3 regions of the Janthinobacterium sp. SUN033 genome follow, and region 2 is predicted to be linked to each of the others. Evidence: predicted binding sites of a transcription regulator. Region 2 holds the regulator's gene; each other region holds the start of a gene.
The links. The regulator FNR, encoded in region 2, switches genes on or off when oxygen is low (the NO sensors DNR and NnrR bind a similar motif). The targets are predictions, from matches to a motif close to TTGATNNNNATCAA.
Positions count from the first base shown of each region.

Region 1 (3,093 bases), on a different contig from region 2:
GATCAGCTTGGAAATTTCCTTGGTCGCCTGCGAAGAGCGCTCGGCCAGCTTGCGCACCTCGTCGGCGACGACGGAAAAGCCCAGGCCGTGCTCGCCCGCGCGCGCCGCCTCGATGGCCGCATTGAAGGCCAGCATGTTGGTCTGGTTGGCGATTTCGCTGATCACCTTGACGATTTCGCCGATGTCTTCCGACGAGCGGTTGATCAAGTCCATCGCTTCGATCGACTTGGCGACGGCGCGCGCGCCCGCTTCCGCTTCCTGCTGCGTGGCTTTCGCCAGGTAATCGGCGTTCGAGGTGTTTTCCGCGATGGAATTGATGGAAAAGGTCAGGCCGTCGATGGAGGCGTTCATTTCTTCCACCGTGGCGCCCAGCGCCTGCGTGCCCACGGCCACGCCCGTGGCCCGTTCGGCGATCGCGTGCGAGGCGTCGGCAAAGCCGTTCGCCGCCGACACCACGTTGCCGATCACGCCGCGCAAGTCGATGATCATCTTGCTGATGCCGCCGGCCAGCAGGTCGATCGGCTCGTCGCCCTCGGGCACGATATTGCAGGTCAGGTCGCCTTGCGCCGCGCGCGCCACCGATTCGAGCAGGGCATTGACCTTGCGGCTGTCGTTGGCGGCCTTGGACTGGATGCTGTTTTCCAGGTTCACCTGTTCGCTGATGTCGATGGCGAACTTGACCACCTTATACGGCTTGCCGTTGAGGTCCAGGATGGGGTTGTAGGTGGCCTGTATCCACACCACCTTGCCATGGTTGCCCAGGCGCTTGTAGCGGCCCGCGTCGAATTCGCCGCGGTTGAGCTTTTGCCAGAATTTCTTGTACTCGGCGCTGCTCGCATACTCGGGTTCGCAAAACATGCGGTGGTGCTCGCCCTTGATATCGCTCAAGTCATAGTCCATGACGGCGAGGAAATTGTCGTTCGCGTCCAGCACATTGCCCTGCATGTCGAATTCGATTACGGCCTGCGCCTTGCCGATGGCGCTGACCTTGCCTTCGTACTCGGCGTTGCGCTTTTTCAGGGCCGTGACGTCGCTGGCGAACTTGACCACCTTGAAGGGCCGGCCTTCCGTATCGAAAATGGGATTGTACGAGGCGTTGAGCCAGATTTCGCGGCCGTCCTTGGTGACGCGCTTGTATTCGCCCGCGTCGAACTGGCCTTGCCCCAGCTTGTGCCAGAACTGCGCATAGTCGTCGCTGTTGGCGTAGTCGGGCAGGCAAAACATGCGGTGGTGCTTGCCCTTGATCTCGTCGAGCGTGTAGCCGACGGACTTGAGGAAATTGTCGTTGGCGTCGAGGACGGTGCCGTCGAGCCGGAATTCGATCACGGCCTGGGCCTTGCTGATGGCGTCGATCTTGCCTTCGTAATCGGCGTTGCGGCGCTTGGTGGCCGTGATGTCGGTGGCAAACTTGATGACTTTATACGGCTTGCCGTCCGCGTCGAGGATGGGGTTGTAGGACGCGTTGATCCACACTTCGCGCCCATCCTTGGCGCGGCGCTTGTATTCGCCATGGTCGAACTCGCCACGTCCCAGCTTGGCCCAGAAGTTGCTGTATTCATCCGTCTTGACATATTCGGGGTCGCAGAAGATGGCATGGTGCTTGCCTTGTACTTCCGCCAGGGTATAGCCGACGACGCGCAGGAAATTGTCGTTCGCATGCAGGATGGTGCCGTCGAGTTCGAATTCGATCACGGCCTGGACACGGTTCAGTGCAGTATTTATCGCTTGTAAGTCCAGATCCTGGGAGTGGCTGACATGGCTGGCTGCGTCCATAGTATTTCCTTCGGGGTGAGAAGAGGAATGGGAACGATAATGCCGCTGCTATTACTTTTACTGCTATCCATAAAAGGCAGCAATGTTATTGCCGCGGTCGACATCTGGTGATAATCGGTGAGAATGTGCGCGCAGAACGGCCGCCAGTGTTTTTCCTGCGGTATGCCTTATTGTAGATAAATTGTAGAGTATTGATTTGTATCAACAATTTTATTATTCCCCAGCATCTGGCGAAAAACAAGGGGCGGGAATAAATAATGTAAAAACTGTCGTAATTGGCCCATGCCGGCATATAACAAACGCATTTTCTTACATAATAAAACGGCGTTATTATTATTGTGCTTTTATTATTTAAATGAATATTCAAGTGATAGCTTCTACTGGACCTTGCTGCATGCAGCAGAATCTTTCCGCAAATGATGTTGTACCATGGCGTACCATGCTGGCGCCGGCGCGCGCACGACAAAAATAATACGAGCGTTCTTTTATGCGGTATAGTGCAGCTTCATCCCTTGCAACCACCTCATCGCCAAGCAAAAACCTATAGACCAACAAGGAAGAGACATGAGTGCTGAATATCAAGTGAACGGCGCCGTTGCCGTCATTACCCTGGCCAACCCGCCCGTCAACGGCCTGGGCCTGGCGACGCGCACGGCCGCCGTGGCCGGCATCCGCCAGGCGCTGGCGGACGACGCCGTCAAAGCCATCGTCATCACGGGCGCCGGCAAGGCCTTTTCGGGCGGCGCCGATATCAAGGAATTCAATTCGCCCAAGGCGCTCACGGAACCAACGCTGCACACCTTGATCAATGTCGTCGAGCAATCGACCAAGCCCGTGGTGGCAGCCATCCACAGCGTCTGCATGGGCGGCGGCCTGGAGCTGGCGCTGGGCTGCAACTACCGCGTGGCCGCGCCTGGCGCGCAGATGGCCTTGCCTGAAGTCAAACTCGGCATCTTGCCGGGCGCGGGCGGCACGCAGCGCCTGCCGCGCGTGCTGGGCCTGGAAATGGCCTTGAACATGATCGTCTCGGGCACGCCCGTGGCGTCGGAAAAACTGGCCGGCACGGCCCTGTTCGACGAAGTCATCGCGCCCGGCGCGGACTTGCTGGCCGCCGCCGTGGCCTTTGCCACGAAAGTGGGCGACGTGCGCCCGCTGCCGAAAGTGCGCGAGCGCAAGGTCGATTACCCGAACCACGAAGCGTTCCTGCAGTTTTCGCGCAATACCGTGAAAGCCATGTCCGGCCCGTTCCCCGCACCGCTGAAATGCGTCGATGCCGTGGCGGCCGCCGTGACGATGAAATTCGACGAGGGCTTGAAGTAC
Region 1 is NZ_JAPQNV010000001.1:965,911-969,003, forward strand. It holds gene OX460_RS04520 (PAS domain-containing methyl-accepting chemotaxis protein) at 1-1,773, opposite strand, end outside; gene OX460_RS04525 (3-hydroxyacyl-CoA dehydrogenase NAD-binding domain-containing protein) at 2,338-3,093, shown strand, end outside.
Region 1: OX460_RS04520 (PAS domain-containing methyl-accepting chemotaxis protein) is a predicted target of FNR. The motif match lies at 1,965-1,978, and genes of this name have one in related genera.

Region 2 (3,093 bases):
CTTCCTTCAGCAGCCGGGTCGTCGTCAGGTTGGCGTTCGGCTTGCGCGGTTGCAGCAAGCGGCTGGTATCGGGGTGCAGCACGTAGCGCGGCACGGCGCCGCGCGTGAGAATGAAGTAATAGCCGTTCTTGCCGATCTTTTCCGAGCGCAGGCGGCCCAGCAGGTTGTCCTTGTACAGGCGCAGCACGCCGATCACCACGCCGGCCACCTGGCCATCGGCGGCCAGCACGGGCGCCACCATCTGCACGATGGGCATGCCGCTCGACTTGCCCAGCATCGGTTCGGTGATCATGGGCTGGCGCGTGCGCAGGACGGTCTGGAAATACTCGCGCTCGGCGACGTTGATGCCGGCGCGCCCCGCTACCTCCGGCATGTCGGCCACGACGGCGCCATGCGCGTCGAGCACCAGCACGTCATCGAACAGCACCAGCATCGAGCGGCGCGAATAGTATTCGCGCAATTGGGCGGGCCGGGCGATCAATTCCGGCGGCTGCTGCCTGGCCGTCAGGGTGACGATCTGCAGCAGCATGCCCAGCTTGTCGTCGAGCTCGGCAGCGGTGCGGGTGATCAGGGACGATTGCTGGCTCAGCAGTACTCGGGTGAAGTCGTCGCGCATGTGCTGCACCTGGATCATGGTGACCAGCGCGATCATGGCGATCGAGGTCAGGCTGGTGGCCAGCGCGACTTTTGCTTTAATGCCGAGAGGCTTCATGATTTCCTTTTCAGTACCGGGCGGCACAGGCGGCAGATAATGCTGTCAGGAATTTTCCTATCAATGCCCCAGCTTGGCAAGCGCCGCCGCGCAAATTGCCCGTCCCGGATGGGCTTTTGACGATGTTGCCATATAATTAAAGGCTGGACGTCGTTTATTCGCCGAATTTACGGTGAAATTGGCATACGGCAACCCTGTATGCGGCTGTATGCAGTAAACTTGTTGTTGCATTTTCTAAAAGGTACCGACATGACTGAAGCGCTACTCACTCCAACCTTGCCCACCGTGAACGTGGAGGCGTTGCGTGCGCGATGCTCGACCTGCAGCATGCATCAATTGTGCCTGCCGATGGGCCTCGATGTGGGCGATATGGACAGGCTGGATCAGATCATCGGCCGCCGCCGCAAGATCGTGCGCGGCGCCTCGCTGTTCCGTATCGGCGACTCGTTCCAGAACCTGTATGCGATCCGCCTGGGGCATTTCAAGACGTACCAGATCAATCCGGGCGGCGAAGAGCAGGTGACGGGCTTCCAGATGGCGGGTGAACTGCTGGGCATGGACGCCATCAGCGCCGACCGCCACCACTGTAATGCGGTGGCTCTGGAAGACAGCGAAGTGTGTGAAATCCCGTTTTCCAGCCTGGAACAATTGCTGGGCAATATGCCGACCCTGCTGCGCCATTTCCACCGCATGATGAGCCAGGAAATCACGCGCGAGCAAAGCGTCATGCTGTTGCTGGGCAATATGCAGGCGACGCAGCGCTTTGCCGCCTTCATCGTCAACCTGGCGTCGCGCTATGAAGCGCGCGGCTATTCGGGCAGCAATTTCCAGCTGCGCATGTCGCGCGAGGAAATCGGCAACTACCTGGGCCTGACCATCGAGAGCGTCAGCCGCCTGCTGTCGAAGTTCAAGAAGGAAGGCTGGCTGCGCGTCTCCAATCGGGAAATTGAAATCCTGCAGCCGGCCAAGTTAAAAGCCATTACGGCCGGCACGGACGTCTGCAAGTAAGACTTACAGTTCCTCGTCCGCATGCAGCGCGATGCTGCGCTGCAGGGGCCAGGTCCAGATGCCGGACAGGCGCCACTCGCGTTTGTCGTTTTCCACCAGCACTTGCCAGCGGCTGCGCTCGAGCATCGGCAGCGCCACGGAAAAATTGCCGGCTGCGTCGGGCTGCACCAGCACCTTGATATCCTTTTCCGGCAGGGTCGCATGCGCCAGGTGCAGCTGCAAAGGCGCCTGATAGGCCTTGCCGAAGCTGTGCACGGAACCGGTCAGGCGTGCTTGCGCCACGTCATACGACAGGCGCGTATCCATCGCCAGGTCGCTGGCGATCGTGTCGCGCTTCAAATCCTGGTTGATCGCCTTGCCCTGCTTGTAATAATCGCCCACCACCAGCGCATCGGGCTGCGTAAACGCGATATAGCCCATGAAGCTGCCGACGACCACGGACAGGCCGGGGCCGATCATCAGCAGCCATGGCCAGCGATGCTTGTACCACGGTGCAACGGGTGCTTGCAGTTTCAGACTGTCGGACATGGTATTTCTCCTGTGTAAACGGCCAATCCCCGTGCGGGGACCGGCCTTCCTGCAACTTCGTGGCGGCGGCGAGGGCACCCGGTCCCCGTCCGCCTTTCCTTGTTAACGTGGCACGATGAATACCGCGCTTTCACGCACATGCAGCGATGGGTCGTCCAGCGATTGCAATTCGATCGCAATCTTGTTCGAGCCCTTCTCTCCCACGCCGTGCGGCACGCGCAGGCGGATGGGCCAACCCAGCGTTTCCGTCGGCTGCAAGGTCACTTCTTCGCGCGTCAGCAAGGTCAGGCCCGGCAAGCCGGAAGCGCTGATTTTGAAATGCTGGCTTTGCTCCGACGTGTTCATGATCTGCAGGCGGTAGACGTTTTCGATCATGCCGTCTTCCACTTCGCGTCCCATGGAACCGCGGTCGCGGATCACGTCCATTTTCAGGGGCGTGCGCAGGGCCAGCGAAGTACACACGGCGATGATGATCAGGGCCAGGATGGAAGTGTAGATCAAGACGCGCGGGCGCATGGCGCGCTGGCGTATCTGCTTCGAATTGAAGTTGTTTTCCATCGCATGGTCGGTACTGTAGCGTACCAGTCCCCGTGGCCGGTCGACCTTGTCCATCACGCTGTTGCAGGCATCGACGCAAGCGGCGCAACCGATGCATTCATACTGCAGGCCGTTACGGATATCGATACCGGTCGGACACACCTGCACGCACAGGGTACAGTCGATGCAATCGCCCAGCTTGTCGTTGTTGCCGGCCTTCTTGCTCATGGCGCCACGTGGTTCACCGCGCTTGGCATCGTAGGTGATGATCAAAGTGTCCTGGTCGAACATGGCGCTCTGGAAGCGCG
Region 2 is NZ_JAPQNV010000004.1:731,233-734,325, forward strand. It holds gene OX460_RS20400 (response regulator) at 1-712, opposite strand, end outside; gene fnr (fumarate/nitrate reduction transcriptional regulator Fnr) at 962-1,720, shown strand; gene OX460_RS20410 (FixH family protein) at 1,724-2,248, opposite strand; gene ccoG (cytochrome c oxidase accessory protein CcoG) at 2,351-3,093, opposite strand, start outside.

Region 3 (3,093 bases), on a different contig from region 2:
AATGCCGGCTACGGTGCGGTTGCGTTCCTGCTCTTCGCGCATCGCTTCGCTCGTCACTTTCGGGGCTTCGCCGTATTTTTCCAGCGTTTCGTCCACGCGGTCGTTGTTCACGGCGGCCGTCACGCTGAGCTTGAAGTTGTCTTCGCCGATGACGGGGCCGAGCAAGCCCGTGACGTTGCGGCGGATTTCATCCTGGAAACGTTTCGCGCCTTCATTGCCGGCGGCCGAGGCGTCGAAGCCGTCCGTCAGGTCGACGTGCGCGGACAGCAGGTTGCCGCCCTGGTCGACCAGGCTCACGCGCGTTGGCGCCAGGCTGGCGACGCTGCCGGCCACCATGTTGATGACGGCGGCGATCTGTTCCGGCGCCAGGGTGCGGCCCGGTTTCAGCGCCACGACGATCGAGGCGGACGATTTGTCGCCGTCGCTGGCGACGAACGATGTCGATTTCGCAATCGACAGATGGACGCGCGCCGAAGCGATCGCGTCCATCGTCATGATGCTTTGCGCCAGTTCGCCTTCCAGGCCGCGGCGGAAGCGCACGTCCTGCACGAACTGCGATACGCCCAGCGGGTCATTCTTGTCCATCAGCTCCAGGCCGGCCGGCAGTTGCGCCGTCACGCCCTTCGAGGCGAGCAGCATGCGCACCTTGCCCAGCATCGCGTCGGGCACCAGCACCTGGCCGCTGTCCGGATGCAGGCGGTAGGGGATGTGTTCGGCGTCCAGCGTGGCCATCATGTCCGTCACGGCCACTTTTTCGCGCGCGCCAAACACCGGCTTGTAGTTGGCCTGGTCGCGCCAGGCATACATGGTCACCATGGCGGTGATGCCGATGGCCAGCACGACGATGGGAACCAGGTTTTTCAGCAGGGCGGGCGGGATGGCGGGCTGGGCACCAAGGCGCCAGCGCGCAAATGCGGACTTCATGGGGGTAATCACTTGGGGTAACTTTCGCTGGGAGGCTGGGCGTGGATCAGGACGTGAAGATTACAGAGGCAGTTTGATGAGTTCGTCGACGGCGCCCATGACCTTGTTGCGCACTTGCATCAACATGGAGAAGGACAGGCTCGCTTCCTGGCTGGCCAGCATGGCGCCGACCATGTCGTCGCTCTTGCCGCTGTCGACGTCGCTCATTTTCTGCGCCGCCATGCGGTCATCGCCGTTGACCTTGCCGATGGCGTCTTTCATGCTTTGCGCAAAGGAGAAGCCGGATTGTTCCGGCGCGCCGAACTGGGCGGCGGGCGCGATGCTGGCGCCCAGGGCGCGCGCGTCATTGCTCAGTGCTGCCAGATCGGCCTTGATCAGACCTGCGAGTTCGTTGCTCATCGTGCCCTCTACTTTCAATATGCGGTGACGTATCAATCAGAAATTACTGGTGTTGCCATTCCGGCAGGCATGACATCCCGCGCCATCTTGCCCGGCCCGCTTACAGGGCCCATCAGTTTTATCAGTTGCCACACCATCCGCTCAAGCAGATTCAAACAAACCCGGCAGACCTGCGCCGACGTGATTCACATGGCCATGACAACTAATAATTATCTGATAAAAGTTTCTTCTGGTGGCAATAAGCGGGACTGGAAACTGCCATAAAAACCGGAATCAGGTAAGCGGAATGGCGCACTGCAAATCTATATTTTGTCGCTATAAGCTTACCTCGCGGCAACTATAAAGTAAAGAGAGGATTGCCTCAAGGAATATTGATACATGGCAATATTTAGCTTTTTCATGTATTGTTCAGCACCGTAGTCATCCAGCATGCGATACGATGCGCAATCGTTTGCTTGCAGACCGGTACGCTAGGTCAAGATGATGCTGTATTTAATTTCGGGCGATCCGTATAATTTGTTCTGCCACCGCAATACCGACATGACCACTACATGACAATCCTTACCAAGACAGATCAAACTGTGCGCCATCAAGTCCTCGATTCCTGTCTGCTTGGACGTCCTGTCCATTTGCTGCATGTATTCGGCGCCCAGCTGCGCGACGACCTGGCCGTGGCCCTGCGCCAGCCGATGAGTCGCCGCTACTGGGGGAATTTCCAGATCGATGCCGTGACCTTGTCGCGCGTGGAAAACGAGGACAGCGTGAACCGCTGGCTGAGTTTCTCCACGCCGGCCAGCCAGACGGGCTTTGCCCTCGAACGGCAGATACTCTTGAGCGTGCTGAACTATCGCTATGGTAGTGCCGGCGCCAAGGGCGCGCTGCCCGATCCTGCGCAGGTGCGCGTGACGGCCACGGAAGAGCGCCTCGCTGTGGTGCTTGGACAACAGTTGGTGAACAGTTTGTTCTCCCGCGTGCACAAGAACCTGCAAACCCTGGGCAAAAGCAGCGACATCGACACCAGTGCCGAGGTCGCCGCGCAGTCGGGCGTGCATCCGGCGCGCGGCAGCTGGATCGTCACGGTGGCGCTCAGCGACGTCGAGGCGGGGCAGAGCGGCCAGTTCTGGTTCTCGCTGGACAAGCGCCTGATGGCCGACGTGCTGCGCGGCTTGCTGCCAGAGCGCGCGCAGGCGAAGAAAGCCTTGCGTGGCAGCGTGCGTCCGCTCGCGTCGCGCCTGCAAGTGACCCTGGAAGGCCGTCTTGTCAGCAAACAGGTGCAGCTGGGTGCCTTGTTCGACTTGCGCGTGGGCGACGTGATTCCCGTCAGCCTCAGCCGCACCGACGTCATGCTCGACGACTCCCGTCTCTTTACAGCTGCTGTTTCCGAACACAAGGGCAAGCTCTGTTTAACCTCCTTTGAAGATGTCGAATAATATGAATATGACCGATACCAACCAGAGCGAAACCCTGCTGGAAGACCTGGGCGATGACATGATCATCGACCAGGGCGACGTGTCCGACGTGGCCAGCGGCCGCGCGCGGCGCGACATTCCGCAGATGATGCGCAAGATTCCCGTCACCCTGACCCTGGAAGTGGGTTCGGCCCGCATTTCGCTGGAAGAATTGATGGCCATCGGCCCGGAAAGCGTGATCGAACTCGACATGCTGGCCGGCGAACCGCTGGTGATCAAGGTCAACGGCACGCCGATCGGCCGTGCCGAAGTGGTGGTGGCCGGCGAGAACTATGGCCTGAAAGTCATCGACCTCGACGGC
Region 3 is NZ_JAPQNV010000001.1:1,801,677-1,804,769, reverse strand. It holds gene fliF (flagellar basal-body MS-ring/collar protein FliF) at 1-924, opposite strand, end outside; gene OX460_RS08270 (flagellar hook-basal body complex protein FliE) at 985-1,323, opposite strand; gene OX460_RS08265 (FliM/FliN family flagellar motor switch protein) at 1,875-2,753, shown strand; gene OX460_RS08260 (FliM/FliN family flagellar motor switch protein) at 2,755-3,093, shown strand, end outside.
Region 3: OX460_RS08265 (FliM/FliN family flagellar motor switch protein) is a predicted target of FNR. The motif match lies at 1,695-1,708, and genes of this name have one in related genera.